4 regions of the Catenuloplanes indicus genome follow, and region 1 is predicted to be linked to each of the others. Evidence: riboswitches for the same ligand, from Rfam matches in the RefSeq annotation. Region 1 holds a riboswitch; each other region holds the start of a gene.
What was found. Region 1 has a riboswitch for cobalamin ahead of J2S42_RS02435 (FecCD family ABC transporter permease). Riboswitches for the same ligand answer to the same signal wherever they lie in the genome.
Positions count from the first base shown of each region.

Region 2: linked by a shared signal. The riboswitch ahead of bluB (5,6-dimethylbenzimidazole synthase) and the one ahead of J2S42_RS02435 (FecCD family ABC transporter permease) in region 1 are both predicted to bind cobalamin.
Region 3: linked by a shared signal. The riboswitch ahead of J2S42_RS31555 (CbtB domain-containing protein) and the one ahead of J2S42_RS02435 (FecCD family ABC transporter permease) in region 1 are both predicted to bind cobalamin.
Region 4: linked by a shared signal. The riboswitch ahead of cobN (cobaltochelatase subunit CobN) and the one ahead of J2S42_RS02435 (FecCD family ABC transporter permease) in region 1 are both predicted to bind cobalamin.

Region 1 covers NZ_JAUSUZ010000001.1:444,512-451,881, forward strand. The annotation lists gene J2S42_RS02410 (excinuclease ABC subunit UvrA) at 1-360, shown strand, start outside; gene rpmF (50S ribosomal protein L32) at 405-581, shown strand; gene J2S42_RS02420 (GTP-binding protein) at 578-1,795, shown strand; gene J2S42_RS02425 (GTP-binding protein) at 1,810-3,000, shown strand; gene J2S42_RS02430 (type B 50S ribosomal protein L31) at 3,028-3,282, shown strand; cobalamin riboswitch at 3,334-3,516, shown strand; gene J2S42_RS02435 (FecCD family ABC transporter permease) at 3,606-4,607, shown strand; gene J2S42_RS02440 (ABC transporter ATP-binding protein) at 4,604-5,647, shown strand; gene J2S42_RS02445 (ABC transporter substrate-binding protein) at 5,644-6,720, shown strand; gene J2S42_RS02450 (LuxR C-terminal-related transcriptional regulator) at 6,848-7,309, opposite strand.
Region 2 covers NZ_JAUSUZ010000001.1:9,106,844-9,114,213, reverse strand. The annotation lists gene J2S42_RS40890 (DUF4184 family protein) at 1-494, shown strand, start outside; gene bluB (5,6-dimethylbenzimidazole synthase) at 539-1,177, opposite strand; cobalamin riboswitch at 1,214-1,417, opposite strand; gene pgm (phosphoglucomutase (alpha-D-glucose-1,6-bisphosphate-dependent)) at 1,594-3,261, shown strand; gene J2S42_RS40875 (hypothetical protein) at 3,386-3,775, shown strand; gene J2S42_RS40870 (class I SAM-dependent methyltransferase) at 3,805-4,518, opposite strand; gene J2S42_RS40865 (hypothetical protein) at 4,568-5,488, shown strand; gene J2S42_RS40860 (RNA polymerase sigma factor) at 5,513-6,736, opposite strand; gene J2S42_RS40855 (YciI family protein) at 6,733-7,056, opposite strand; gene J2S42_RS40850 (PstS family phosphate ABC transporter substrate-binding protein) at 7,144-7,370, opposite strand, start outside.
Region 3 covers NZ_JAUSUZ010000001.1:6,940,294-6,947,663, reverse strand. The annotation lists gene J2S42_RS31570 (TolB family protein) at 1-676, shown strand, start outside; gene J2S42_RS31565 (cellulose binding domain-containing protein) at 818-1,969, shown strand; gene trmB (tRNA (guanosine(46)-N7)-methyltransferase TrmB) at 2,110-2,844, shown strand; cobalamin riboswitch at 2,939-3,113, shown strand; gene J2S42_RS31555 (CbtB domain-containing protein) at 3,147-3,356, shown strand; gene J2S42_RS31550 (CbtA family protein) at 3,356-4,105, shown strand; gene J2S42_RS31545 (sensor histidine kinase) at 4,295-6,388, shown strand; gene J2S42_RS31540 (LLM class flavin-dependent oxidoreductase) at 6,434-7,370, opposite strand, start outside.
Region 4 covers NZ_JAUSUZ010000001.1:7,834,607-7,841,976, reverse strand. The annotation lists gene J2S42_RS34990 (ferredoxin-like domain-containing protein) at 1-1,266, opposite strand, end outside; cobalamin riboswitch at 2,136-2,260, shown strand; gene cobN (cobaltochelatase subunit CobN) at 2,318-5,920, shown strand; gene J2S42_RS34980 (hypothetical protein) at 6,331-6,675, shown strand; gene J2S42_RS34975 (DUF6886 family protein) at 6,722-7,261, opposite strand.

The sequences.
Region 1 (7,370 bases):
CTGTCCGGCGGCGAGGCACAGCGGATCAAGCTGGCCCGGGCCGTGCTCCGCGGCCGGCGCCGCGGCGACCCCGGCCTGATCATCCTGGACGAGCCGGTCACCGGCCTGCACCCGGACGACGCCCAGCGGCTGATGCGGGCCCTGGACCTGCTGCTGGAGCGGGGTCAGACCGTCGTCATCGCGGAGCACGACATCCACTCCGCGGCCGCGGCGGACTGGATCGTCGACATGGGCCCGGGTGCCGGCCGGGCCGGCGGCCGGATCATCAACACGGGTACGCCGGCGCAGGTAGCGGCCGGTCCCGGACCGACGGCACCGTTCCTGCGCCGGTTGCTGACGGCGGGGCGGCCGCAGAGCTGAAAATGGGAACCGTTATCGTCTAGGCTCAGCGAAAGGAGCCGACGATGGCTGTTCCGAAGCGACGTACCTCGCGCGCCAACACGCGGCACCGCCGTGCGCGGTGGAAGGCGAGCCCGCCCGTGCTGGCGACCTGCCCCTGCCCGCGCCGGGAGGCGGTCGTACCGCATCAGGCCTGCACGCACTGCGGGCTCTACCGGGGACGGCAGGTGACCGCGCCGTGAACCGGCTGCCGGTGACGGTGCTCTCCGGGTTCCTCGGCTCGGGGAAGACGACGCTGCTCAACCACCTGCTCGCGAATCGGGACGGGCTGCGCGTCGCGGTCATCGTCAACGACATGAGCGAGATCAACATCGATTCCGCATTGGTACGGAACGGGGGCGCGCTGTCCCGGACCGAGGAGCGGCTGGTCGAGATGACCAACGGGTGCATCTGCTGCACCCTGCGCGACGACCTGCTCGAGGAGATCGTCCGGCTGGTCCGGCAGGACCGGTTCGACTACCTGCTGATCGAGTCCAGCGGCATCTCCGAGCCGATGCCGGTCGCGGCCACGTTCGCGTTCGGCGTGCGGGACACCGACGGCGCGGTGCTGGACGACCTGGCCCGGCTGGACACGATGGCCACGGTCGTCGACGCGCCGCACGTGCTGGCCCACCTGGCCGCCGGTGAGTCGCTGGAGAGCCGCGGGATCGCCGCGTTCGACGACGACGACCGGACCGTCGCGGACCTGATCGTGGACCAGATCGAGTTCGCCGACCTGGTCGTGATCAACAAGACCGACCTGGTCACACCGGCGCAGCTGGACACGGTACGGGCGCTGGTCACCCGGCTCAACCCGCGCGCCCGGCAGGTCTGCACCACGTTCGGCCGGGTGGCGGCGAGCGAACTGATCGACACCGGCCGCTTCGACATGGAGGCGGCCGAGACCGCGCCCGGCTGGGCCGCCGAGCTCAACGGCGAGCACGTGCCGGAGACCCTCGAGTACGGCATCAGCAGCACCGTGTTCCGGGCGCCCGAGCCGTTCCACCCGCAGCGGCTGATGGACTTCCTGGAGCGGGACGTCGTCGCGTCCGGCGTGCTGCGGGCGAAGGGCTTCTTCTGGCTGGCCAGCCGGCCGGACACGATCGGGTTGTGGTCGCAGGCCGGGCCCAGCGGCCGGTTCGACCCGGCGGGGCTGTCCGTCGCGGCGACCGGTGAGTGGCCGGACGACCCGGACGAGCGGGCCCTGCTGGAGCGGCGCTGGGATCCGCGGTTCGGCGACCGTACCCAGGAACTGGTCTTCATCGGGGTCGGTCTGGACATCGGCCGGATCCAGCGGGGCCTGCGCGGCTGCCTGCTCACACCGGCCGAGATCGCGGCCGGCGAGGACGCCTGGCGTGCGCTGCCGGACCCGTTCCCGGAATGGGACCCCGCCGACGCGCACCCCGCGCACGCCTGATCGGCCGCGCCGGGATGACGTCGCAGAACCGGGTCGCGCTCACCGTGGTCAGCGGCTTCCGGGCGGGCGCCACGCTCGCGGCCGCGCGGGCGGTGCGGGCCGCGGGTGCGCTGCTGATCAGCTACGACGTGTCCGGGAACCTGCGCCGCCGGGTCAGCACCGCGGCCGCGGTCCTGGAGGACGTGCCGGTCACGCTGGTGCACGGGTGCGTGTCGTGCACGCTGCGGGAGGAACTGCTTCCGCTGCTGGAGCGGCTCACCCGTACCCACGAAGGGGTTGATCTGGTCCTGGTGCTGCCGGAGGCGATCGAGCCGCGGATGTTCGCCGACGCCTACGCCCACCACCACGCGGTGCACCGGCGGCTGGGGATCGGCGCCTACGTCACCGTCGCCGACGCCGCGCACCTGCTCGACGACCTGGACAGCACCGATGATCTCGCCGATCGCGGGCTGCACGCCGCCGACGACGACCGGCGGTCCGTGGCCGAGGTGGTCTGCCATCAGATCGAGTACGCGGACACGGTCGTGCTGCACGGGGAGGCGCCCGGCGGCGGGCTGGAGACGGCGCGGCTGCAGGTCCTGCTGCACCGGCTCGCGCCGTGGGCGGCGCACGTGCACCTGCCCGCCGGGTCGGTCACGCCGCCGGCCGTCGCGCGTCACGACCCGGCGGCGCCGGATCCGCTGACCCGGAGCCTGGAGGGGTACGCGGTCGGCGCCGATGAGCCGGCGCCGGACTGCGGCGTGGTGTCGCTGCTGTTCCGGGCACGCCGGCCGTTCCATCCGCGGCGCCTGCACGCACTGCTGGAACGCGTGACCGGGGAGACGGTACGGGGACGCGGCGTCTGCTGGATCGCCAGTCAGCCGGACACGACGCTGGTCTGGGAGTCGGCCGGGTACGCGATCTCGCTCTGCGCGCTCGGCCACTGGCTGGACGCGCTGCCGGCGGCCCACCTCGCGCACGCCGGCGACCGGCGCCGGCTCGCCGCCGACGTCGACTGGGACCCGTACTACGGGGACCGGCACACCCAGCTGGTCTTCGTCGGGGTCGACACCGACGCCGCCGACCTGCACCGCGACCTGACCGCGTGCCTGCTCACCGACGCGGAACTGGCCGAGGGCGCGGACGGCTGGCGCGGCTGGGACGACCCGTTCGCCGGCTGCTTCCCGCTGCCGGAACTCACCCGCGCCTCGCACGCGCAGGCGTAGGGATCGTCAACGAAAGGAACCATCGCCATGAAATCCGGAATCCACCCGTCGTACCACTACGTGGTCTACCGCGACCGCAGTGCCGGCTTCTCGTTCCTGACCCGGTCGACGGCCACCAGCGACCGGACCGTCGAATGGGAGGACGGCAACACGTACCCGGTGCTCGACGTGGAGATCTCCGCGGCCAGCCACCCGTTCTGGACCGGCAAGCAGCGGCTGCTGGACACCGCGGGCCGGGTGGAGAAGTTCCGCGCGAAGTACGGGCTGACCACGCCGCAGTGACGGCCGTCGCGTCCCGCCGGTCGCCGGAACCGGCCGGCGGGACGCGTGTGCTACTGTCCGGCGCGAGTCGACCGCATCCTGACGGATGCCAGGGAACTCCGGTGCGATTCCGGGACTGGCGCGCAGCGGTAAGGGCGACGGCGGCACGACGACGCCACTGGGGACCCTTCCCTGGGAAGGCCGTGCCACCGGCTGACCCCGAGTCCGAAGACCTGTCGGCTCACCTTGCTGTCGATGGACTCTCGCGATCAGGGTCTCCGGACCGAGAGGCTCCCCTCGCCGTGCACCTGAGACCGCCCCGGCGGCTGCCGTTCTGGCCGCTCATGATCGTGCTGGCCGTGGCGGCCGTGCTGAGCGTGATCGCCTCGCTGGCCTTCGGCTCCGAACGCATACCGCCGGCCGACGTCGTCGCCGCCGTCACCGACCGCCTCACCGGCGCCGCACCCGGGCGCTGGGACGTGATCGTCTGGGAACTGCGCCTGCCCCGCGCGCTGCTGGCCGTGGTCGTGGGCGCGGGCCTGGCAGTCGCCGGTGCCGGCATGCAGACCCTGGTCCGCAACTCGCTGGCCGACCCGTACCTGCTCGGCATCAGCTCCGGCGCCTCGGTCGGCGCCACCGCCGCCATCACCACCGGCGCACTCGCCGGGTTCGGCATCTACGCCGTCTCGGCCGGCGCGCTACTGGGCGCGGTCGGCTCCGCCGTGCTGATCTGGCTGATCGCCACCGCGCAGGGCGGTCTGACCCCGCTGCGGCTGGTGCTGTCCGGCGTGGTGCTCTCCTCCGGCCTGTCCGCGATCGCGTCCCTGCTGGTCTTCCTCAGCGACGACGCACGCGCGGCGAACTCGGTGATGTTCTGGATGCTGGGCAGTGTCGGCGGCGCCACCTGGGAGAAGCTGTGGATCCCCGCCGTGCTCGTCGCGGTGCTCGGCGCCGGCATGCTGGCGATCCACCGGTGGCTGGACGCGCTGGCCGCCGGCCCGGAAACCGCCGCCGCACTCGGCATCAGCGTGGCGGGCCTGCGGACCACGCTGTTCGTCGGCCTGTCCGTGCTGGTCGGCGTGCTGGTCGCGGTCAGCGGCGGCGTCGGCTTCGTCGGCCTGATCGTGCCGCACGCCGCCCGCCTGGTCGTCGGCGCACGGCACCGCGTCGTCCTGCCGGTCGCGGCCGTGACCGGCGCGGTGTTCCTGGTGTGGGTCGACGTCCTCGCCCGGGTCGCGGTACGCCCGCAGGAGATCCCGCTGGGCGTGGTGACCGGCGTGCTCGGGGCGCCGCTGTTCCTGCTGCTGATGGGCCGGACCCAGTACCGGTTCGGCGGTGACCGGTGATCGCACTCCGGCTGGAGGGCGTCGCGGCCCGGCTCGGCGGCCGTGTCGTGCTGCGCGACGTCGACCTCGAGGTCCCGGACGGCATGCGGCTCGGCATCATCGGCGTGAACGGCGCCGGAAAGACGACGCTGCTGCGCGTGCTGGCCGGCGTGCTGACCCCCAGCGCCGGACGTGCGCTGATCGGCGATGTCGGCCGAGAAGCGGTCGCGGGCGCCGGCACGGCACCGCCAGTCGGCGACGGCACAGCGGTTATCGGCGAAGCCGGCACGGCAGTGCCCGCTGGCACTGATGCAACGGCAACCTTCAGCGCCACACCTGCCGCGACCGCCGATGCCGGCACGGTGGCGGCCTCCGGCGGGCCTGGTGGTGGCTTTGGGGTGGCCGGCCGGGGTGGTCCGCTGGCGTCGGAAGGGCTGGTCGATCTGCGGCGGATGCCGGCGCGTGAGCGTGCCCGGCGGCTGGCGTTCGTGCCGCAGGAGGACATCGTGACCGCGGACCTGCGGGTCGGCGAGATGGTCGCGCTCGGCCGGGTGCCGCAGACCCGGCCCTGGGCGCGCGGTGGCCGGGCCGAGCAGGACCTGGTGCGCGACGCGCTCGACGCGGTCGGGCTGGCCGGCCGGATCGACACCGCCTGCGACCAGCTCTCCGGCGGCGAGCGGCGCCGGGCGGTGCTGGCCCGGGGCCTGGTGCAGCGGTGCCCGGTGATGCTGCTCGACGAGCCGACCAACCACCTCGACGTCGCCTGGCAGCTCGGCCTGCTGGACGTCCTCGCCGCGCAGTCCCGCACGCTGGTGGCCACGGTGCACGACCTCGACCTGGCGTTGCGCTTCTTCGACCGGCTGGCCGTCGTCGGCTGGCATCCGGGCGCGGACCGGGCGACCGAGCCCGCGACCGTCGTCGCCGTCGGGCCGCCCGCCGAGGTGCTCAGCAGCGCGCACCTGGAGTCGCACTTCGGTGTCGGCTCGGTGCAGGTGCCGCACCCCACGCGCCCGCAGCTCCACCTGCTCATCCACCCCCGAGAGGACGCCCCACCGACATGAGTCCCGTTTCGTCCGGCCGTATCCGTACCGCGGTCTGCGCCGCCCTCGTGCTGAGCCTGACCGCGTGCGCCTCCGGCGAGGCCGGCTCCGGCGCGGCCGCCGGTGCGATCACCGTCCAGAACTGCGGGCAGGACGTCAGCGTGGACGCTCCGGTCACCCGGCTCTACGCCTACGACGGCGGCATCATCTCGATCGCGCTGGCCGCCGGGGCGCGCGACCAGCTGGTCGCGGTCACCGGGCTGGACCGCGACCGGGACGTGCTCCGGCTCGCCTACCCGGACGCGCGGGTGGACGAGCTGACCGTGGTCGGGGACCAGTACCCCACGCTGGAGAACGTCCTGGCCGTCAACCCGGAGATGATGTTCGCCGGGTACGGCTACGGGTTCAGCGAGTCGCGCAACCTGATGCCGGAGGACCTGACCGCGCACGGCATCAAGACGTACCTGCTCAGCGAGACGTGCAAGCAGGAGGACGGCGCGCGCGGCACGATGGACGCGTGGACCGCGCTCACCACCGACCTGCGCAACGTCGGTGAGCTGACCGGTCACCGCCCGGCCGCGGACGCGGTCGTCGCCGACATCGACCAGCGTCGCGCGGCCCTGGCCGCCGCGCCGAAGGGTGGCGAGGCACCGACCGCGTTCCTGTTCGACTCGGGCACCGACGCGATCTTCACCTCCGGCTCGTACGGCGGCCCGCAGGCGGTCTTCGACGCGGCCGGCGTCGTCAACGCGACCGCCGACGTGTCCGACACCTGGACCGAGGTCGGCTGGGAACGGCTCGCCGCCTCGGACCCGGACATCATCTTCTTCGTCGACTACTCGGGCCAGACCTACCAGCAGAAGGTCGACGTGCTGAAGGCCAACCCGGCGTCCCGCGATCTGAGGGCGGTCAAGGAGGAACGCTTCGTCAACCTGCCGTACGCCCTGTGGGTCTCCGGCCCGCTGAACATCGACTCGGCGGAGTGGGTACGCAAGTCGGTCGAGCACTTCGGTCTCGCCCCGGCCTCGCCGATCACGCCGACCCTCGACCTCAACCAGCTCAGCGAGCTGCCCGGCAACGCCTGGCTCGACTGACGCGCTGCGGGCCGGAGCCGGGGGCACGCCCCGGGCCGCGATCGGCTCCGGCCCGCCACGCGGGCTGGCCTGCGGTGTGGCTGTATTCCCTTGGCCCTGCTCGGGCCGGCGCAGATATGGCATGGCGTCAACCCGTGGCCAGGCCGGACTCGTAGCCGGCGATCACCAGCTGGGCACGGTCGCGGGCGTGCAGCTTGGTGAGCAGGCTGCCGATGTGGGTCTTCAGCGTGCCGCGGCTGATGTGCATGGTCGCTTCGATCTCGCTGTTGGACAGGCCCCGGGTGATCAGGGCGAGCACGTCCCGTTCGCGTGGCGTGATGCCGTCGAGCGAGCGTCGCGCGGCGGTCCGGTGCAGGGACGCGGCGATCAGGCGGCGGGTCACGCTGGGCGCGAGCGGGGCCTCGCCGGCGGCGACCGTATGGATCGCGTCGATCAGCCGAGGCGGGGTGACGTCCTTCAGCACGAAACCGCTCGCGCCAGCCCGCAGTGCACGGTAGACGTGGTCGTCCAGGTCGAACGTGGTCAGCACCAGCACGTGTGGTGCCGGATCGGCGGCGGTGATCCGCTCGGTCGTGGCGATGCCGTCCATGTCGGGCATCCGCGCCGGTCCGACCCCGGTGCGGACCGCGCCGGTGCCTGCGGGCCGAGGT
Region 2 (7,370 bases), 8.7 Mb from region 1:
GCGCGATCCTGGTGCGCCGGGCCGCGCCGGTCGTCGCCGCGCACCTGCCCGCGCGGCCGGTGTGGCTGGCGCCGCGCGACTACGGCGTGCTGGGCGCGAGCCGCCCGGCGTTCCTGGTGACCGTGCTGTCGGCGCTGCTCGGTGCCGCGTCCCACCAGGTCTGGGACGCGGTCACCGAGCACGCGCCGGTCGCCGATCTGGCCTCGACGGTCGGCGGCGCGATCGCCTCGCTGCTGCTGGCGGTCCACATCGGACGACGCCGGCTGCTGCGCGCCTGGCACGGCGATCCACCGGCCGTGGCGACGCGGCGGGGCCGGTTCTGGGGTGCCGCCGCGCTGGTGGCCGTGGCCGGCACGGTGCTGATCTCCCAGCTGCCGGGCGCCTTCCTGGTGCACACCACGGGCGCCCGCCTGATCGGCGTGTTCGCGCTCTCCCTGCTGACCGCGTCCGCGCTGCACACGGCGCCGTCCCCGGAGCGCGCCACACGCCACTGATCCGCCGCCGCGGCACCCGCCACCACGTTCCGTGACCCGCCGGCCTATCGCCGGTCCCGGCCGCCCCAGCGGTCGTCGTGCCGGGCGAGGTGCAGTGGGCGGCGTCGGCGCCAGCCGTGGCGTTCCAGGTCCGGGGTCTCCTCGAGGTGCGTGACCGGCCCCATGCACAGCCACGCGATCGGCCGGATCGTCGCCGGGATGCCGAGCAGATCGCGGACGAACTCCTCGCGGTAGAACGACACCCAGCCCACGCCGAGCCGTTCCGCGGTCGCGGCCAGCCACAGGTTCTGCACCGCGAGACAGGCGGAGTAGAGGCCGGCGTCCGCGATCGCGTGCCGCCCGAGCACGGCGGGACCGCCGCGGTCCGGGTCGTAGGTGACCACGATGGACAGCGTCGACTCCAGCACTCCGTCGATCTTGATGCGCGCGAACCGGGCCGCCGCGTCACCGTCCAGCGTGGCCGCGAAGATCTCTCGCTCCCGGCGTACGTGCGCGTGGAACTGCTCCCGCGCCGCGCGCCCGCGGACGATCACGAAATCCCACGGCTGGGACAGGCCCACGCTCGGTGCGGCGTGCGCGGCGTCGAGCACCCGGTCCAGCACGTCGTCCGGCACCGGCTCGCCGGTGAACTGGCCGCGCACGTCGCGGCGACGGTGGATGATCTCGTACAGGTCATGGTTCACGGCAGGCTCCCGCTGCGGTCCGGCCCCGGGCATGCCGGGGTCACCAGGCGCGAGGCCGGTCTTCGGACTCCCGGATCGTCACCTCACCGCCCGCCTTCCCAGCCGGTCAGGGCCAGTGGCCGCGCGTACGCGCATGGGCGGCGGCTCCCCGGTCACCGCGGCGGGCCCGTGCCGGATTCACACCGGCTTCCCGATTCTCCCGGCCGCCTCCGGCCGGGCACCTCGCAACAGTTCGTGCCACCCCGCACCCTACCCGTCCCGCTCGCGCGCCTCCGGGGCCGGATCCAGAACCCGGCGGTACGGACATCACAGCGGCCACGCCGGAAGTGGGAACATCAGCTCCGGACGTTCTTGATCTTGGGGGTGTGGCGGGCGGGTGGCGCTGGTGGACATTAGGGTCGGGGGGAGACGTCCTCATGCGCGAACCCGAGGAGACCGCTGTGTCTGTTCACCCCCGTGCCGGCCAGCCCGCGGAGCCGGGCGATCTGATCGATGTGGCGGAGTTGCTCGCCGCCTATCGTGATCGGCATCCGGATGTGAGCGTGCCCGCGCAGCAGGTGGCGTTCGGTACGTCCGGGCACCGTGGGTCGTCGCTGAAGTCCGCGTTCAACGAGGACCACATCGTGGCGATCAGCCAGGCGATCTGTGAGTACCGGGAGGAGCAGGGCGTCGACGGGCCGCTGTTCATCGGGCGGGACACGCACGCGCTGTCCGAGCCGGCCACGATAAGCGCGGTCGAGGTGTTCGCGGCGAACGGCGTCACCGTGCTGCTGGACAGCCGGGACGGGTTCACGCCGACGCCGGCGCTGTCGCACGCGATCCTGACCGCGAACCGGGGCAAGCGCAACGGGCTCGCGGACGGCGTGGTCGTCACGCCGTCGCACAACCCACCGGCCGACGGCGGCTTCAAGTACAACCCGCCGAACGGCGGCCCGGCCGACACGGACGCCACCAAGTGGATCCAGGACCGGGCGAACGCGCTGATCGCCGACGGCCTGACCGGCGTGCGGCGGATGCCGTACGCGCGCGCGGTCAACGCGGACACCACCGGCCGGTACGACTATCTCGCGTCCTACGTGGACGACCTGCCGTCCGTGCTCGACCTGGACGCGGTGCGCGACGCGGGCGTGCGGATCGGCGCGGACCCGCTCGGCGGCGCCAGCGTGGCGTACTGGGGCGAGATCGCGTCCCGGCACGGCCTGGACCTGACCGTGGTGAACCCGGAGACCGACCCGGCCTGGCCGTTCATGACGCTGGACTGGGACGGCAAGATCCGGATGGACTGTTCCTCGCCGTACGCGATGGCGTCGCTGATCGGCAAGCGTGACGCGTACCAGATCGCCACCGGCAACGACGCGGACGCGGACCGGCACGGCATCGTCACGCCGGACGGCGGCCTGATGAACCCGAACCACTACCTCGCGGTCGCGATCCAGTACCTGTACGGCTCCCGCTCCGGCTGGTCCGCCGACGCCGCGGTCGGCAAGACGCTCGTCTCCTCCTCGATGATCGACCGGGTGGCCGCGTCGCTCGGCCGCCGCCTGATCGAGGTGCCGGTCGGCTTCAAGTGGTTCGTGCCCGGCCTGCTCGACGGCTCCGTCGCGTTCGGCGGCGAGGAGAGCGCCGGCGCGTCGTTCCTGCGCCGCGACGGCTCGGTCTGGACCACCGACAAGGACGGCATCCTGCTCTGCCTGCTCGCCTCCGAGATCCAGGCGGTGACCGGGAAGTCGCCGTCCCAGCACTACGGCGAGCTGGTGGAGCGGTTCGGCACGCCGTCCTACGCGCGCATCGACGCGCCCGCCACCCGCGAGGAGAAGGCGGTGCTGGCGAAGCTGTCGCCGTCCCAGGTCACGGCGACGTCGCTGGCCGGTGAGCCGATCACGGCCACGCTCACGTCCGCGCCGGGCAACGGGGCCGCGCTCGGCGGGTTGAAAGTGACGACGGAGAACGGCTGGTTCGCGGCCCGGCCGTCCGGCACCGAGGACGTCTACAAGATCTACGCGGAGTCCTTCAAGGGCGACGACCACCTGGCGCAGATCCAGGAGGAGGCGCGGGACCTGGTGTCGGCGGCGCTGAAGGCCTGATCCCCGATCCCGGAGGCGGGATCTCGGCTCTCGGCGGCGGTCCGGTCACGCCGGACCGCCGAGCCGCCACCGGGCGCCGGAAAGGGGATGCGGCGCGGTTCCGTCTATCGGATGATCTTCGCTCGTGACGTATTCCGAAACGCCCGACGATCCGTGGACGGTGACCGTCAACCGGGCGAACGCGATCGCGTTCGCCCGCGGTATCGCCGTGATCGCCGCGGTCGGTGCCGCGGTCTTCTGGCTCATTCCCGCACCGGAGGACCCGGGCATCGCCGCCTGCGCGCGCCTCGAGGCGCACGCGGTCGCCGGTACCGTCCCGGACCTGGCCGAGCGCGCGCAGATCGGCAAGGACCTCGAACGGTCGGACGAGGAGGTGCTCCAGACCGCCGGCCTCTACGACCGCCTGCACCGCGACGGCGGCTCGATCCTCAGCGATGCCATCCCGCTGCCCCCGATGGACCTCGACGACATCAGCCCGCTCCAGACCGCCTGCGCCGCCGCGGGCATGCCCTGACCCGGACGGGCTCAGACGGGCCTGCGGGCTCAGACGGGCCTGCGGGCGAGGAGGAGGCGGCAGCGCGGGGTGCCGTCGCGGCGGTGGCCGAGCGCGGGGAGGTCGACGGCGTCGACGGTGAACCCGGCCGCGGTCAGCGCGGCCTGGATCGCGGGCTGCGTCATGATCCGGTAGTACATGACGAACGGCGGCCGCCACAGCGCGTTGCGCACCCGCATAGCCGCGTCGAAGCCGGTCGTCACCCAGTACGCCGGTGAGGTCACCGGTGGCGGCGTGCCGACCGGCACCGCGAACAGACCGCCCGGCCGCAGCGCACGGTGCACGCCGCCGAACAGCGCGGGACGCTCGGCCGGCTCGAAGTGGCCGAGCGCGCCGAACGTGACCGCGAGGTCGAACTCCGCGTCGAACGGCAGCTCGCGCGCGTCCGCCCGGACCAGCGTGGCGCCCGGGTGGGCCGCGCGGGCCCGGTCGAGCATCCCGGCACTGAAGTCCACGCCGGTGACCCGCTCGGTGCAGAGCGGCCCGAGCACGCCCAGACCGGCGCCGGTGCCGGTGCACACGTCCAGCCCGGTGCGGAACGGGCCGTGCGTGCGGAGCGCCGCCGCGGTCGCGTCGAGCAGCGGGTCCGGCGTACGGAACGGGGTGTGGTCGAACTTCGGCGCCAGCAGGTCGTAGCCGCGCTCGACCGAGGTCAGCGCCTGCCCGGCCAGCTCACGCAGCGACGGTCCGTGTGGCGAGAACACCGGCCGAGGGTACCCCGAAAGCGGTTGACGCACGGGCGACCATGGTGGGGTGAGGACGCCGCTGCAGGGTGGGCTGCTGGCGCCGGGCGCGCTGACCGGCGCGGTGGTGGAGATCGCCTGTGACGAGTCCGGGTTCTCCGGCACGAACCTGCTGCACCCCGGCATGCCGGTGATCGCGCACGCCGGCGTGGACCTGGCCGTGGACGAGGCGGTGACGCTGCTGTCCCGGTTCCGCCGCTCGCCGCACGAGCTGAAGTCCGGCGGCCTGCTGCGCGGGCCGGATGCGGCCGAGGCCCGCGAGTGGCTGCTGACCGCGTTGCGCGGACGGGCGCACGTGCACCTGGTGGACAAGGAGTTCTTCCTGGTCACCCGCGTGGTGGACCTGCTGCTGGGCGAGCCGTCCTACGCGGACGGCACCCGGCTGGCGCGGGCGCACCGGCGCGAGGCGGAGACGCTGCACCGGGCCGGTCGTGCGGCGGGGGCCGGCTGGCATGCGTTCCTGACCGCGTTCACGGATCTGGTGCGCGTCAAGCGGCGCGTGCCCGGTGCCGTCGACCGGTTCCTGCGCGCCCGCGACACGCTGATCCGCGCGGTGCCGGAACCGGCCGCCGCCGTGCTCGCCGCGATCGAGCCCGGCCGGACCCGCGACCTGCTGCGCCGGCTGGAGGACGACGACCCGGCGATCCCGCCGCCCCTGGAACCGCTGCTGCCCGCGCTGGCCGAGACCGTGCTGACCTGGGCCGCCGGCGGCCGGCAGGTGGTGGTGACGCACGACGAGCAGAGCGCGCTGACCGCCACCCGGCTGCGCCGCCTCCAGGCCGCGCTGACCGACGACTCAGGACGGTCTGCCCTGGCCGGGCTGACCATGGCCGACTCCCGCGCCGACCCACGCGTCCAGGTCGCCGACCTGCTGGCCGGCATCGCCCGCCGCGCGCACGCCGCCACCCCCGCTGCGGCCGCGCCGGAATAGCCGGTACGGCCCCGGAGTCGCCGCTCAGCGGAGCTGGTCGCGACGGCGGGTCAGGTAGGCGGTCTCGGCCGTGTTGCCGGCCAGCGCGATCGCCCGGTCGTAGGCCGCGCGTGCGTCGGCACCGCGGCCGAGCCGGCGGAGCAGGTCGGCGCGGGCGGCGTGGAACGCGTGGTAGCCGGCCAGTGCGTCCCCGAGACGGTCGACCGCGGTCAGTGCCACGTGCGGGCCGTCCAGCTCGGCGACCGCGACCGCGCGGTTGAGCGCCACGATCGGCGACGGGTCCAGGCGGGCCAGCTGGTCGTAGAGCGCGACGATCTGCGGCCAGGCGGTGTCCCGGACGTCCGGCGCGGCCGTGTGCACCGCGTTGATCGCCGCCAGGAGCTGGTAGCGGCCGGGCGGCTCACCGGTGGCCAGGCGCTCGACCACCAGCCGGTGCCCCTCCTCGATCAGCTCCGGGTCCCAGGCGCCGCGGTCCTGCTCGCCGAGCGCGATCAGCTCGCCGCCCGCCGAGACGCGGGCGGTGCGGCGTGCCTCGGTGAGCAGCATCAGCGCGAGCAGGCCGGTCACCTCGCCGTTGCCCGGCAGCAGCGTGCGGAGCAGCCGGGTGAGCCGGATCGCCTCCGCGGTGAGCTCCTGCCGGACCGGCGGCGACTCCGGCCCGGTCGCCAGGTAGCCCTCGTTGAAGACCAGGAACAGCACCGCGAGGACGCCGGAGACGCGCGCCGGCAGGTCGGCCGCCGTCGGCACCCGGTACGGGATGCGCGCCGCCTTGATCTTGGCTTTGGCCCGGGTGATCCGCTGCCCCATCGCGCTCTCCCGCACCAGGAACGCGCGGGCGATCTCCGCCACGGTCAGCCCGCCGACCAGGCGCAGCGTCAGCGCGACCCGGACCTCCGGCCCGAGCGCCGGATGGCAGCACGTGAAGATCAGCCGGAGCCGGTCGTCGTCGATCACCCCGGCCGGCGCGGCCGGCTCGTCGTCGTGCAGCATCCACGCCTCCCGCTGCTTGGCGTCCCGCCGGCTCTCCCGCCGTACCCGGTCGATCGCCTTCCGGGTGGCGGTGGTGGTCAGCCAGGCGCCGGGCTTCGGCGGCACGCCGTCCACCGGCCACCGCTCGACCGCGGCCGCGAAGGCCTCCGCCGCCGCCTCCTCCGCCACGTCGAGGTCGCCGAACCGCCGGGCCAGCGCGGCCACCACGATCGCCCACTCCTGCCGGTGCGCCCGGGTCACCGCCTCGGCGGCGCTCACCGGAACGGCCGCACCTCGACCCGGCGGTGGCAGGCCCTCGACCCGGCCGCGGCGATCCGGAGCGCGGCGTCCAGATCCGGCGCCTGGAAGATCCAGAAGCCGGCGATGAACTCCTTCGTCTCCACGTACGGCCCGTCGGTGAACACCGGGGCGGCGCCCCGGTTGTCGATCACGGTGGCGGTCTCCGGCGCCGCGAGGCCACCGGCGAACACCCAGTTGCCGTCGGCCCGCATCCGCTCGTTGAACGCGGTGATCGTCGCCATCTCGCCGTCGGTCCCGGAACCGGTCCGGTCGTCGATCACGGAAACCAGGTACTGCATCTCGGCTCATCTCCCGTACGTCCGGCGCCCTCCTGGCAGCCTCTCACCCGTTCTACGAACGCCGCCGCCCCGATCCGACAACTCGCGTCAGTTGCCCTTGCTGCACAGCCCCTGGGGCACGCTGCCGCCCTGGATGCACGGCGGGTAACCGAGGGCCTGGATCTCGTCGGCCTGGTCCGCGTCGACCAGGAAGCCGGCGAACGAGCGGGTCAGGTCGGCGGTCTTGGCGAGCGGGCCGTAGCTGTAGAGGTACTCCACGGTCCAGACCGGATAGCCCTCGTCGATGTCGTCGAGCGTGGCGCCGAGACCGTCGA
Region 3 (7,370 bases), 6.5 Mb from region 1:
CGCGGACGGCAGCGGGCGGCGCGATCTGGGTGCGCACGCGTCCGGCGGTGCGGACTGGTCGCCGGACGGGAAGTGGCTGGCGTTCGCGGCGCCCGGGTGCACCGGCGGTCCGGTCGTCTACCGGGTCGCGACCAGCGGGAAGACCACGCCGGAGGTGCTGTTCCCGGCGGAGTGCAAGGGGCAGCCGCTGCCAGCGGAGAAGCCGGAGCCCGCCCGCGGCGGCACGCTGAGTGAGCGGATCGCGGTGGACGACACGGTCTCCTGGGCGCCGGACGGCAAGCGGATCGCCTTCCGGGGCGGGATGTGCGAGTCGATCTACGACGCGTGCCTGACGATCGGGACCGTGGCGGACGCGGGTGAGCGCGCGGTGGCCACGTTCGGCGGTGGGGGCCAGAAGAGCGGGTCCGCGACCGTGCCGTCGTGGCGGCCGGACGGGGCACGCCTGACCTGGACCGCGAGCACGTCCGCAAAGTTGACCGTGATCGAGTACGACCCGGCGACCGGCGCCAAGCGCACCCTCGGCGTGCCCGGTGACCGGGAGCTGAGCTACCGGACCGCGCGCACCGCGTACCTCACCGGGGAGCGCGACGGACGCTCGTGGATCTTCCAGCTGGACACGTCCGGCAGCACGCGGACCGCGCTGCGCCAGGGATCGCAGCCGGAGCCCCGTCCATAGACGAACTTTGACCTAAGATAGCCGCGGAGCCGTACGGGCCCGCCGCGCGGGAGGCAGGGCAGAGCCTCCCCCTCACCAGCCGGCCGGGAGCCTCGCCACGCTGCAGTTCTCCACCGCAGCGAACCCGTTCGGAGATGAATCATGCCCGTGAACCGCCGACGGCGCCCCCGTCTTCCCGGCATCCTCGCCACCATCGTGACGATCACCGCGGTCGTCCTCGCGCTGATCACCATCCGGCCCGCGCTGGCCGGCAACGACCTCGAGGCCCAGGCCGATCCGGTACGGATCATGGCGCTGGGCGACTCGATCACCGGCTCGCCCGGCTGCTGGCGCGCGCTGCTCTGGCAGAAGCTGCAGGCCGCCGGCGTCACGAACACCGACTTCGTGGGCACGCTGCCGCCGCAGGGCTGCGGCTTCGCCTACGACGGCGAGAACGAGGGCCACGGCGGCTACCTGGCCACGAACATCGCCGGCCAGTCGCTGCTGCCGGGCTGGCTGGCCGCGACCGACCCGGACGTCGTGATGATGCACCTCGGCACGAACGACGTGTGGAGCAACATCGCACCGGCCACGATCCTGGCCGCGTTCTCCACGCTGGTCGACCAGATGCGTGCCGGTAATCCCGGCATGCGCATCCTGGTCGCGCAGATCATCCCGGTTGACCCGCCGAGCTGCACCGAGTGCGCGGCGCGGACCGTGGCGTTCAACGCGGCGATCCCGGCGTGGGCCGCGTCGAGGAGCACGGCCGCGTCGCCGATCACGGTGGTGGATCAGTGGACCGGTTTCGTACCGGCGACCGACACCGGCGACGGCGTGCACCCGAACGCGGCCGGCGACGCGAAGATCGCGAACAGGTGGTATGCGCCGCTGGTCGCGGCCATCAACGGCACCCAGCCCACGCCGACGCCGACCGGCACCGGCAGCCCGTCGCCGACGGCCGGCCCGACGCCCGGACCGACCGGCAGCCCCACGCCCACCGGCGGCTCCGGCGGGGGCTGCACCGCCACGTACACGATCGTCGGTCAGTGGCAGGGCGGCTTCCAGGGCGAGGTGGTGATCGCCAACGGCGGTAGCGCGGCCAGCCGGTCGTGGACCGCGCGGTTCGCGTTCGGCGCCGGGCAGACCGTGTCGCAGGCGTGGGGTGGGAATGTCACCCAATCGGGTGTCGATGTCACGGTGAGCAACGCGTCCTGGAACGGCGTGCTCGCGCCGGGCGCCTCCACCACGGCCGGGTTCATCGCGTCGTGGACGGGGAGTAATCCGACTCCTGCCACTACCTGCACTTTCGGATAAACACCCGCAAACAACCACTAAACCCCAGCACGGGTACGGCGGGAGCTGCGCTTCTGTCGTACCCGCTGGGTATTGTCTTGGGTCTGATGAGTATCGAGACGAACACTGATCTTGACGAAGCGCTCCAGCTGTCCGCGGACATGGAGGCGCTGGCCGATCAGATCAACGCGCTGCCTCCCGCCCGGGTGCGGACGTTCCATCCCCGCCGGGGGCGGATGAGTCCGAAGCACCACGACGCGATGGAGCGGCTGTGGGAGAGCCACGGCGTCGACGTGCCGCTCGACCCGGCCACGGCGCTGCCGCTCGACCTCGCCGCGCTCTTCGGCCGCGAGGCGCCCACGGTGCTGGAGATCGGTTCCGGCATGGGTGAGGCGACCGTGGCGATGGCCGCGGCCGACCCGGAGCGCGATTACCTGGCGGTCGAGGTGCACACGCCCGGCGTCGGCAACCTGCTGAGCATGAGCGAGCGCCGCGGCCTAACGAACGTGCGGGTCGCGCTCGGCGACGCGCTGACGCTGGTCGGTCACCAGCTCGCGCCCGGCTCGCTGGACGCGATCCACGTCTTCTTCCCGGACCCGTGGCCGAAGGCGCGGCACCACAAGCGCCGGCTGATCCAGCCCGCGCACGTCGGGCTGCTCCGCTCGCGGCTGCGCCCGGGCGGCACGCTGCACTGCGCCACCGACTGGGCGGAGTACGCGGAGGCCATGCTGGAGACGCTGACCGCGGAACCGGGCCTGACCAACGCGTTCGACCGGTTCGCGCCGCGGCCGGAGCACCGTCCGATGACGAAGTTCGAGCGCCGTGGCATCGCGGCCCACCGCCGCATCTACGACGTGATCTTCCACCGCTCCCCCACCGAGGACGAGCAGGTCTAGAGCCGGTCATCGAGGCGCCGTGCACGCTGTGCACGGCGCCTCGATCATGTGGGGCATCGATCACCAGCTCTTGTCCGCGGAATTCGGGCGGCGGTACGCTGCGCGGGCCATGGTGCTCGGGAAGCCGGTGTGATTCCGGCGCGGTCCTCGCCACTGTGACCGGGGAGTGCCCGCTCCACCCTCGCCACCGGATCCTCGCGGGTCTGGGAAGGCCGGGGCGGGCGTGATGATCCGGGAGCCAGGAGACCGGCCATGGCGACGCATCACATCGCCACGAGGCATGGACGAGAGGATCATTCATCATGCCGTCCCACGTTTCCGCACCGGCCGTCGACCCCGCCGTCGCCCCGATCCGGGTGCCGCTGCTCGCCTGGCTGCTGGCCGTCGTCGCGCTCGTCGTGTTCTACCTGCTGCTGCAGGAGAACGGGCTGGTCACGACCGGCGCGGTCGCGGAGTACCTGCACGAGTTCACCCACGACGGCCGGCACGCGCTCGGCGTTCCGTGTCACTGATGGGCGCGGTCACGCTGGGCGGCGTGCTGCGGCGGGGCGCGCTCGCCGGCGTCGCGGCCGGGGTGGCCGCCTCGCTGGTCGCCTTCGTCGTCGTCGAGCCGGTCATCGAGCGCGCGCTCGCCGTGGAGGAGGCGCGCACCGCGGGTGAGCCCGCGGAGGAGGCGCTCGTCGGCCGCGCCACGCAGATCGCCGGCGGCATGGTGGCCGCGCTCGCGGTCGCGGTCTGCCTCGCGCTGGTGCTGGCCGTGGTGTTCGCGCGGGTGCGGCACCGGCTGCCCGGGCGCACCGACTTCGGCCGGGCGACGCTGCTGGCGTTCCTCGGGTTCGTGTCGTTCGCACTGGTCCCGGCGCTGAAGTACCCGGCGAACCCGCCCGCGGTCGGCGACCCGGACACGGTGGGCGCACGCACCGCGCAGTACCTGTCACTGATCGCGGCCGCGGCGGCGATCTCCTGGCTGGCCGTGCTGGTCCGGCAGGTGCTGGTGGCCCGCGGGCAGTCGGCGCCACTCGCGGTGACCGCCGGCGTGCTGACCGGGATCGCCGGCTACACGGTGCTCATGCTGATCTGGCCGGCCACCGGCGGAGAGCTCCCGGCGGACGTGCCGCCGCAGCTGATCTGGGACTTCCGGGTCGCGTCGCTGGCCGAGCTGGCCGCGATGTGGGCGACGATGGGCGCCACGCTGGGCCTGCTGCTCACTCCACGGTCGCCGAGGGCGGTCCGCCCGGACGTGGCCGCGACCGCGGCTTGACCCACCAGGCCGCCGCCCGCTGCTCCGGGCGGCGGCCGTGCGTGCCGCTCCGGCATGGCGCCGAGCGGTGCGGAATCGGGCGGTGGGGCGCGGACGTCGTACGCGCCGGTCCGTGATTTGCCGGTTTTGAGGCAGCTCGCCGCTTTAACCTGACAGGAGAAGAGCAGGCGCGACGAGAGGAACGGGCCGGTGGCGACGACGGGCAGCACCGCCGTGACCGGCACGGACGCGGACTGGGTGCACGTCTCGCGCCGCTCGCTCTCACAGGACGCCGCGGACCGGCTCGCGGAACTGGCCGCGCGGGCGACCGGCGCGCCGACCGGCCTGGTCCAGCTGCTGGAAGGGCGCCGCATGCTGATGAGCGGCGGCTACCACCTGCCCGCCGCCTGGGCCGACCTGGGCGCGATCCCGGCCGCGTCCACGCTCGCCGGGGTGATCCTGGACTCCGGCTGCCCGCTGGTCGTGCACGACGTGCTCGACGACGCGCGGGTACCGCCGGACGCGCCGGTGCGGCAGGCGGACGCGCGGGCCTACCTCGGCTATCCGGTCCGGTCCCGGACCGGCGCGGTGGTCGGCGTCTGCGCGGTGGTCGACTACACGCCGCGCGACTGGACCGCGGCGGAGCAGTCCGTGGTCGGGCACGCGGCCGAGGTGTGCGGCACGTTCGTGGCCGAGCGGGAGGCGCTGGAGAACGCGGACCGGCACCGGCGCTTCCTGGACGCGGTGCTGGACAACCTGCACGACGGCGTGGTCGCCTGCGACGCGGCCGGCCGCCGGGTGCTGATCAACGCGCCGATGCTGCGGTTCACCGGGCGTACGCCGGAGCCGTTCGCGTCCGGCGGCCACCCGCTCGACTTCGGGCTCCGGCACGCGGACGGGCGGCCGATGGCGCCGGACGACACGCCGCTGTCCCGCGCGTTCGCCGGTGAGGAACTGCACGGGCTGGAGGTGCTGGCGGACTCGCCGATGCAGCGCCCGCGCGTGCTGCTGGTGGACGGCCAGCCGATCGCGGACGCGTCCGGTGAGCGGCTCGGCGCCGTGATCGCGCTCCAGGACGTCACCGAGCTGAAGCGCACCGAACGGTTCCGCGACTGTGAGCTGGCGGTCGCGTCCGCGCTGGCCGAGGCCGCGAGCGCGACCGAGGCCGGGCCACGGGTGCTCGAGGCCGTGGTCCGCACGCTCGGCTGGGCGCACGCGGAACTGTGGCTGGTCGACGGCCCCGGCGGCGTGCTGCGGGCCGCCGCGCACTGGAGCGCGCCGGGCAGCGTGGCCGCGATGCACGTGCCGGATCAGCTCGCGTACGGCCAGGGGATCTCCGGCAAGGCGTGGCTGACCGGCGAGCCGGTCTGGATCCGCGACCTGGCCGACGGTGAGGCGCTGCTGCCCGCGGACACGATCGAGACGTCGCAACTGCACGCCGCCCTGGCCATCCCGGTCCGGTCCGGCGACGACACGCTCGGCGTGCTCGCGTTCTTCGCCGAGGTCGTCGAGGACCCGGAGGACGCGCTGGTCGCGCTGCTGGCCGGGATCGCCGCGCACGTCGGCCAGTTCCTGGAGCGCCGCCGGGCCGAGGACCTGGAGCTGCAGCTGGCCCGCAGCAAGGACGAGTATCTCGCGCTGATCGGGCACGAGATGCGGACGCCGCTGACCTCGATCAGCGCGTACACCAGCCTGCTCCGCGAGGCCACACCGGCGCAGCTGACCGCGGACGGCCCGGCGCTGCTGGAGGTGATCGACCGCAACACCACGCTGCTCCGCGGCATCATCGACGACCTGCTGGACCTGGCCGCGCTGGACACCGGCCACGCCACCGTGCAGCTCACCCCGTGCGACCTGGCCGAGGTGGTCCGTGAGGCGGCCGACGCGGCCCGCGCCTCGCTGACCGGCGACTCGATCACGCTGCGCGTGGACGCACCCGAGTCGCTGGTCCTGCCGGGCGACCGGATGCGGCTGCGGCGCGTGCTGGACAACCTGATCGGCAACGGCATCAAGTACAGCCCGGACGGCGGCGAGGTCACGGTCACGCTCGCCGCGGACGGCGACTACGTGGCCGAGCTGGTCGTGGCGGACCGCGGGATCGGCATCCCACCGGACGAGCGCGACCGGCTGTTCTCCCGCTTCTACCGCAGCTCCCGAACGCGCGACCGGGCGATCCCGGGCAGCGGTCTCGGCCTGGCGATCAGCCGTGCCATCATCGAACGCCACCACGGCACGATCGCGCTGCTCAACCCGGACTCCGGCACCGCGTTCCAGATCCGCCTCCCGATGAACAGCACGGAGTAGCACCACGCCGTAACCGGCGCGATCAGCCATGGCCGGGTACGGCGGTCAGCTGGATCGAACCGGCTCGGGGGTGAACGGGACGGTCACGGTGTCGCGCAGGGTGGGCTCGCCGGCCGGGTGCTGCCACAGGCCGCGCTCGCGCAGGATGGGCAGGACGCCCTCGCCGAACCAGTAGGCCTCCTCCAGGTGCGGGTAGCCGGAGAGGATGAACTCGCTGAGGCCGAGGTTCGCGTACTCCTCGATCCGGTCGGCGACCTCGGTGTGGCTGCCGACCAGCGCCGTGCCCGCGCCGCCGCGGATCAGGCCGACGCCGGCCCACAGGTTCGGGGAGATCTCCAGGCCGTCGCGAGTGCCGCCGTTGAGCGCGAGCATGCGGCGCTGGCCCTCGGACTCGCTGCGGTGCAGGCCGGCCTGGACCTTCGCGATCTCGGCGTCGGAGATGCCGCGCAGCAGACGGCCGGCCTCGGCCCACGCCTCCTCGGCGGTGTCCCGGGTGATGGTGTGCAGGCGGATGCCGTACCGCTGGATGCGGCCCTCGGCGGCGGTGAGCCCGCGGATCCACTCCAGCTTCCGGGCGACCTGCGCGGGCGGTTCACCCCAGGTGAGGTAGACGTCGGAGTGGCGGGCGGAGACCGGGCCGGCGGCCGCGGAGGAGCCGCCGAAGTAGACCTGCGGGACCGGGTCGGGCAGCCGGTTGAGCCGCGCCCGCTCGACGCGCACGTGCTCGCCGTCGAACGTCACGCTCTCGCCGCGCCACAGTGACCGGACCACGTGCAGGAACTCGTCGGTACGGGCGTACCGCGCCTCCTTGTCCAGGAAGTCGCCGTACGCGCGCTGCTCCGCGCTCTCCCCGCCGGTGACCACGTTGAGCAGCACCCGGCCCTGGGACAGGCGCTGGTAGGTGGTCGCCATGTGCGCGGCCAGCGTCGGCGAGAGCAGGCCGGGCCGGAAGGCGACCAGGAACTTCAGCCGCTCGGTGACC
Region 4 (7,370 bases), 7.4 Mb from region 1:
CGGACCCGGCGCGGTTTGCGGCAGGCCGAGCGCGACCGTGGTGGCGTCCGCGCGCACGTCGGCGCGGGACTTCGCGCAGCCCGGCCGGCCGGCGCAGGCGGTCATGCCGTACCAGGGCGAGTGCTTGTCGACGGCGAGTCCGGCGGCGGCCAGGGCGGGCAGCCGGGCGGCGTCCGGCAGGCCGGGGATGACGACGCCGCGCCACGGCGTGCAGCGCAGTTCGCCCGCGCCCTCGGCGGCGACGGCGGCGAGCAGGTCGAGCTGGGTCGCGGAGATCCGGCCGAGCGGGATGATCGCGGCGAGCGCGGTGGCGCCAGTGGCACCGGTGATCACGCCGGCGGGCGGATCAGGCGGCGTCCAGGCCGGGGTGACCGCGGCGGCGGTCGCGCCGAGACGTGCGGCGACGGTCGCGCCGAGACGTGCGGCGACGCGGTCCGCGCCCTGATCGATCTCGGACATGCGCCAGCCAGCGGAACCCTGCGCCGCGCGCTCGGCGAGAAAGGCCTCCGCGGCCGCGACCATGACACCGGCCACCTGGGCGCCACCTGAAAGCGTCGCCTCGGCGGACGCGGGGCCGTTCGCCTCGGCGGGACCGGGGCCGTTCGCCTCGGCGGGCGCGGAACTGTTCGCGCCGGCGGGTGCGGGACTGTTCGCTCCGGCGGTGATGGGGACGCGGAGGCCGTGGTCGACGCCGTTGAGCAGCAGCGCGAACTCGGTGGTGTTCGTGGCGGCGAGGCAGACGTCGGCGCGGAGGGCGGCCACATCGCCGCGCCCGTCGTCGAGGGCGAACAGGAAGCGGCCGGAGAGCGCGGCCAGCGCGGGCGAGGCCAGCAGAGCCCGGTCGAGCGCGTCGATCAAGGGGCGCACGTCGATCAGCGTGGCACCGTCGAGGCCGCTCAGCGGGGAGGCGACGATGTTGCGGGCGCGTTCGTGGGTGGCGGAGGGCAGCAGGCCGGCGTCGGCCAGCCGGGCGCCGAGTTCGATCTCGGCACCGGGCGGGAGCGCGCGGAGCTGGAGGTTGCCGCGTGAGGTCTGGTCGAGGTGGCCGTCGCCGAGGTCGCGGGCGGCGCGGGCCAGCACCCGGGCCTGGTCCGCGGTGATCACGCCGCCGGGAATCCGCACCCTGGCCAGGCCGCCGTCCGCGGCCGCGTGGACCTGGAGCGCGGTCGGGCAGGCATCCGGACCGGTGCGCGTCACGCCGCCGGAGACGCCGGAGGGTGCCGGCTGCGGCACGGTCCGGTGATCGGAAGCGGGAAGCGGGGACATGCGGCGGATACTACGGGTTGTCGCGGAGACCGTTTCACCTTCGGCCACCACGACCCGACGTGCGTCACAACCGCGCCCGCCGCACGCACCGGGTCCGTACCACTGCCGTAGGCACGCCTCACCGTCCGCGGGTCCGAGCGTTCCGGGGCCGGGGTGAGGGATCGATGCCGAGGCCCGGCCGCTACTGACGTTTCGGGCCGAAGCGCGGGGCGCTGCGGGGCCAGCGGCGCTAAACGCCGAAATGTCGGGCGCGAAGCGCCCGGTGTGTCTGGCGCGAGGGGCGACCGCAACCGCGAGACCTGTAAATGTCGAAATGTCGGGCGCAACGTGCCCGGCGCGTTCACCCCGGGACCCGACCGCAACCGCGGAACCGGCGGATGCCGACGTTCTCAAGCACGAACCGCACCGGACAGGTGTGCCAGCCGCCCGAAATTTCCGGATAAAGCCTGCCGCTGCCGCACTTGGTGATCGCATCCGCTGCGGGTCTGAAGCCTGTGTGATCAATCAGTGGAGCGAAAAGGAGGTCATCTAGCGAAGTTGATATCCCAAACGCTCCACTGATTGATCACACAGGGCTGAGCAGCGTCGTTCGCCGGCGACGGCGCCTGTCGCGCGGGGTGGGATATTGCGATATTTCGAGCGCGGAGCGCCCGGCTGCCCGTACGGAGCCGGCTGACCGCAGCGAAGCCGGGGGCAGCGAAACCGAGGGCGCAGCGAAGCCGGGTCACCACCGCGAGACCGGAGCGCCACAGCGAGACGCGGCGCGTTCGGAGAGCGGGGAGGGCGAGCAAGATCACTGGGGGTGGCTTGACGGGTGGGTGGCGGGGTCGGGAAAGTGGGAGGGCTGCACAAGCGCGCGGCGACGGTGGAGGAAGTCCGGTGCGAGGCCGGCGCGGTCCCGCCACTGTCACCGGGGAGCGGACCCCAGCAAGACCACTGCCGGACGGTACGGCGGGAAGGTGGGGGCGAGCGTCGATCCGGGAGCCAGGAGACTCCGGTCGCCGCGACAACCGTCACGATCTGGGGCGCGGACCCCAGGGAGGAGCCCGCGGTGGCCCGCGTCCTGTTGCTGTCGACGTCCGACACCGACCTGCTCAGTGCCCGTGCCAGCGGGGCGGACTTCCGGCTGGCGAACCCGGCCCGTACCGCGGTGGAAGATCTCGAGGGTCTGCTCGACGGTGCGGAGCTGGTGGTGGTCCGGATCCTGGGCGGCTACCGAGCGTGGGAGGAAGGGCTGGACGCGCTGCGGGCGCAGGACCGGCCGGTCGTGGTGCTGGGTGGCGAGCAGGCGCCGGACGCGGAGCTGATGCGGCGGTCCACGGTGGCGCCGAACCTGGCGGCCGAGGCGCACATGTACCTGGCGCACGGCGGCCCGGCGAACCTGGCCGAGCTGCACCACTTCCTGAGCGACACGATCCTGCTGACCGGGCACGGGTTCGCGGCGCCGGAACCGGCTCCGGCCTGGGGGCGCCTGCCCCGGGAGAGGAGCGCGAACGAGCACGGGCCGAGGATCGCGATCCTGTACTACCGGGCGCACCACATGGCCGGGAACACCGGGTTCGTGCACGCGCTGGCGGACGCGGTCGAGGAGGCCGGTGCGAAGGCGCTGCCGATCTTCTGCGCCTCGCTGCGTACTCCCGGGGAGGATCTTCTCGACTCGCTCCGGGAGGCGGACGCGCTGATCGTGACCGTGCTGGCCGCGGGCGGCGCGGGGGGCATCGCGCCGGCGGCGGCGCAGGCGGGCGGCGAGGACGACGCGTGGGACGTGGGCGCGCTGGCCGCGCTCGACGTGCCGATCCTGCAAGGACTGTGCCTGACCAGCGACCGGGCCACCTGGGACGGCAACGACGACGGGCTGTCGCCGCTGGACGCGGCGACCCAGGTCGCGGTGCCGGAGTTCGACGGGCGGATCATCACGGTGCCGTTCTCGTTCAAGGAGACCGATGCGGACGGGCTGACCGTCTACGTCGCGGATCCGGAGCGGGCGCGGCGGGTGGCCGGCATCGCGTTCGGGCACGCGCGGCTGCGGCACGTCCCGCCGGCCGAGCGGCGGATCGTGCTGATGCTGTCGGCGTACCCGACCAAGCACTCCCGGATCGGCAACGCGGTCGGCCTGGACACCCCGGCCTCCGCCGTGCGCCTGATCAAGGCGATGACCGAGCGCGGGTACGACGTGGGCGACTTCCCCGGCGTGGCGGCGCAGGACGGCGACGCGCTGATGCACGCGCTGATCGCGGCCGGTGGCCAGGACCCGAACTGGCTGACCGAGGAGCAGCTGGAGGGCAACCCGGTGCGGATCCCGGCCGCGGAGTACCGCGCCTGGTTCGCCACGCTGCCGGCGGAGCTGCGCGAGGTCACCGAGCAGCATTGGGGACCGGCGCCGGGTGAGCTCTACGTCGACCGCTCGCAGGACCCGGACGGCGAGATCGTGCTGGCCGCGCTGCGCGGCAACAACGTGGTGGTGATGGTGCAGCCGCCGCGCGGGTTCGGCGAGAACCCGGTGGCGATCTACCACGACCCGGACCTGCCGGCGAGCCACCACTACCTGGCCGCCTACCGCTGGCTGGCGGCGAACTTCGGCGCGCACGCGGTCGTGCACATCGGCAAGCACGGCAACCTGGAGTGGCTGCCCGGCAAGACCGTGGGCCTGTCCGCCGCGTGCGGGCCGGACGCGGCGCTCGGCAACCTGCCGCTGATCTACCCGTTCCTGGTCAACGACCCCGGCGAGGGTACGCAGGCGAAGCGCCGCGCGCACGCCACGCTGGTCGACCACCTGGTGCCGCCGATGGCGCGCGCGGAGTCGTACGGTGACATGGCCCGGCTGGAGCAGCTGCTGGACGAGCACGCGAACATCGCGGCGCTGGACCCGGCGAAGCTCCCGGCGATCCGCGCGCAGATCTGGACGCTGCTGCAGGCCGCGAAGCTCGACCACGACCTGGGCATCACGGACCGGCCGCACGACGCGGAGTTCGACGACTTCCTGCTGCACGTGGACGGCTGGCTGTGCGAGGTCAAGGACGTGCAGATCCGCGACGGGCTGCACGTGCTCGGCGAGCCGCCGCGCGGCGAGGCCCGGGTCAACCTGGTGCTGGCGATGCTGCGGGCCCGGCAGATGTGGGGCGGCCAGGTCGCGGCGCTGCCCGGGCTGCGCGAGGCGCTGGGCCTGGCCGAGGACGGCTCGGAGTCGATGTCCGACGTGGACGCGGTGGAAGCGGTGGCGAAGTCCCTGGTCGAGGAGATGGAAACGGCAGGGTGGGACCCCGCCGCCGCTCGGAGTGCGGTGTCGCGCGCGGCCGTACGTACCCCGGAGCTGGTTGAAAAGATCTTGGTTTTTGCCGCGACGGAGATCGTGCCGCGGCTGGATCGCACCACGGACGAGATGGCGCACCTGCTGCACGCGCTGGACGGCGGCTACGTGCCGGCCGGGCCGAGCGGGTCGCCGCTGCGCGGCCTGATCAACGTGCTGCCGACCGGCCGGAACTTCTACTCGGTGGACCCGAAGGCGATCCCGAGCCGGCTGGCCTGGGAGACCGGGCAGGCGATGGCCGACTCGCTGGTCGGCCGCTACCGCGCGGACACCGGCGAGTGGCCGCGGTCGGTCGGGCTGTCGGTGTGGGGCACGGCCGCGATGCGCACGGCCGGTGACGACGTGGCGGAGATCCTGGCGCTGCTCGGCGTACGGCCGACCTGGGACGAGGCGTCGCGCCGGGTGAACGGGCTCGCGGTGATCCCGCTGGACGAGCTGGGCCGGCCCCGGGTGGACGTGACGATCCGGATCAGCGGGTTCTTCCGGGACGCGTTCCCGCACGTGGTGGCGCTGCTGGACGACGCGGTGCAGTTGGTCGCCTCGCTCGACGAGTCGCCGGAACTCAACTTCGTCCGGGCGCACGTGGCGGCCGATCTCGCCGCTCACGGTGACGAACGGCGGGCCACGCTGCGGGTCTTCGGGTCGAAGCCGGGCGCCTACGGTGCCGGCATCCTGCCGCTGATCGACAGCCGGAACTGGCGCGGCGACGCGGACCTGGCCGAGGTGTACGCGGTGTGGGGCGGCTACGCCTACGGCCGCGGGCTGGACGGCGTGGCGGCGCGGGCCGACATGGAAACGGTCTACAAGCGCATGTCGATCGCGGCGAAGAACGTGGACACGCGTGAGCACGACATCGCGGACTCGGACGACTACTTCCAGTACCACGGCGGCATGATCGCCACGGTGCGCGCGCTGACCGGGACCGCACCGCGCGCGTACATCGGCGACAGCACCCAGCCCTCCGCGGTCCGCACCCGCGCGCTCTCCGAGGAGACCGCGCGCGTGTTCCGGGCCCGGGTGGTCAACCCGCGCTGGATCGCGGCGATGCGCCGGCACGGCTACAAGGGCGCGTTCGAGCTGGCCGCGACCGTGGACTACCTGTTCGGCTACGACGCGACCGCGGGCGTGGTCGCGGACTGGATGTACGACACGCTCGCCCAGACCTACGTGCTGGACGAGGAGAACCGGAAGTTCTTCGAGCAGTCGAACCCATGGGCGCTGCACGGCATCGCGGAGCGGCTGCTGGAGGCCGCGGACCGGGGCATGTGGGAGCACCCGGACCAGGCCACGCTGGACGGGCTGCGCGAGGCGTACCTGCGTACCGAAGGCGACCTCGAGGACCGCTGAGCGGTTCTGTATTCCAAAGTCAAAAATGGTATAGGGCCGGGCGCATGGCCCGGCCCCGCACGTTCGACGAGACCACCGCGCTCGCGGCCGCCGCCGCCACGTTCCGCCGGCACGGCTTCGCGGACACCACGACCGAGCAGCTCTGCACGGCCGTCGGCGCCGGCAGGACGCGATCGCGCTCGCGGTGCGCGCCGGGCAGGCCGACGGCTCGATCACCCGGGAGCAGAGCCCGGCGGACCTGGCCTGGACGATCTCCGGGCTGATCGCGGGCATCCGGGTCAACGCGCAGGCGGGCGCGCGCCGGCCGCCACGCTGCGCGCCACCGCCACGATCGGACTCCGGGCGCTGCGCCCCTGACGGCATTTTCTGCGCTGATTTTGTCCTCCAGAATCCAGAACTGGGGAGGGCTCATGATCGAGTTTTCGGCCGGACGGGCCGCGGGCGGCGACCACGCCGGCGAGCAGGCGGTGCAGGAGCGGGCCGGCGAGGGCGGGCCCGGGCGCGGTTCGCCGATGTTCGGGGCGGAGATCCCGCTCGGGTTCGTCCCGTTCCTGCGCGCCCAGCACATGCTGATCGCCGGGGCCGCGAACGGCCACGGCGCGCTCTGGTCCACGGTCCTCACCGGACGGCCCGGGTTCGTGCAGGCGGCCGACGAGCGGACCATCGCGGTCGACGCGCTGCCCGCGCCCGGCGACCCGCTGCACGGCGCCGGATCCGGGTCGGCGGCGTGGCCCGGCAGGACGGGGAACGGCTGATCGTGCGCACCGAGCAGGTGCTCGGCAACTGCCCGAAGCACCCGGGTCAATCCGCCCGTGGCCGGGCGTTCCTGAGGCGGATGCCGCTGAAGCCGAGGGAGGAGGCGGTGACCGCGTCCCAGAACGGCCACAGCGTGGGCAGGACGCGCAGCTGGATACCGGCCTCGTCGTGCAGCGCGAACAGGTCGCCGACCGGCTCGGGCGGGCCGAGCGGGGTGACCGGCTCGCGGGCGGCGTGCGCGTGCGGCTCCGGGTCACCGATCGGGGTGAACCGGTCCGCCGGGAGGCGGTACGCGTAGAGGTGGACCGTGCGGATCGCCTCCAGCCAGCCGTACTCGATCGCGTGCACCCGCGTGCCGCCGCCCGGGCCGAGGATCCGGTCCCGGTCGTCGCCGGTGGTGCCGGCTATCAGCCAGGCCATGGCACGCGGACACTGGCGGGGGAACCAGTAGTCCGGTGCCCGGTCGTGATCGACGGCCCAGACCAGCGGCTCGGTCCGGGTACTGGTCGCGGCGACGTGCGGCACGAAACGGGCGATGCCGGGGTCCTCGGAGAAGTGCAGGACCTGGCCGGGTTCGGGACGCATCCCCCGATTCAATCGCGAGCGCTTTTCCGCCCGTCGCGGGGCCGTTGCCGGAGCGCGGGGTGTCGCGTTTGCTTCGTCGTCAGGCGTTCGGATCGTCAGGCGTTCGGAT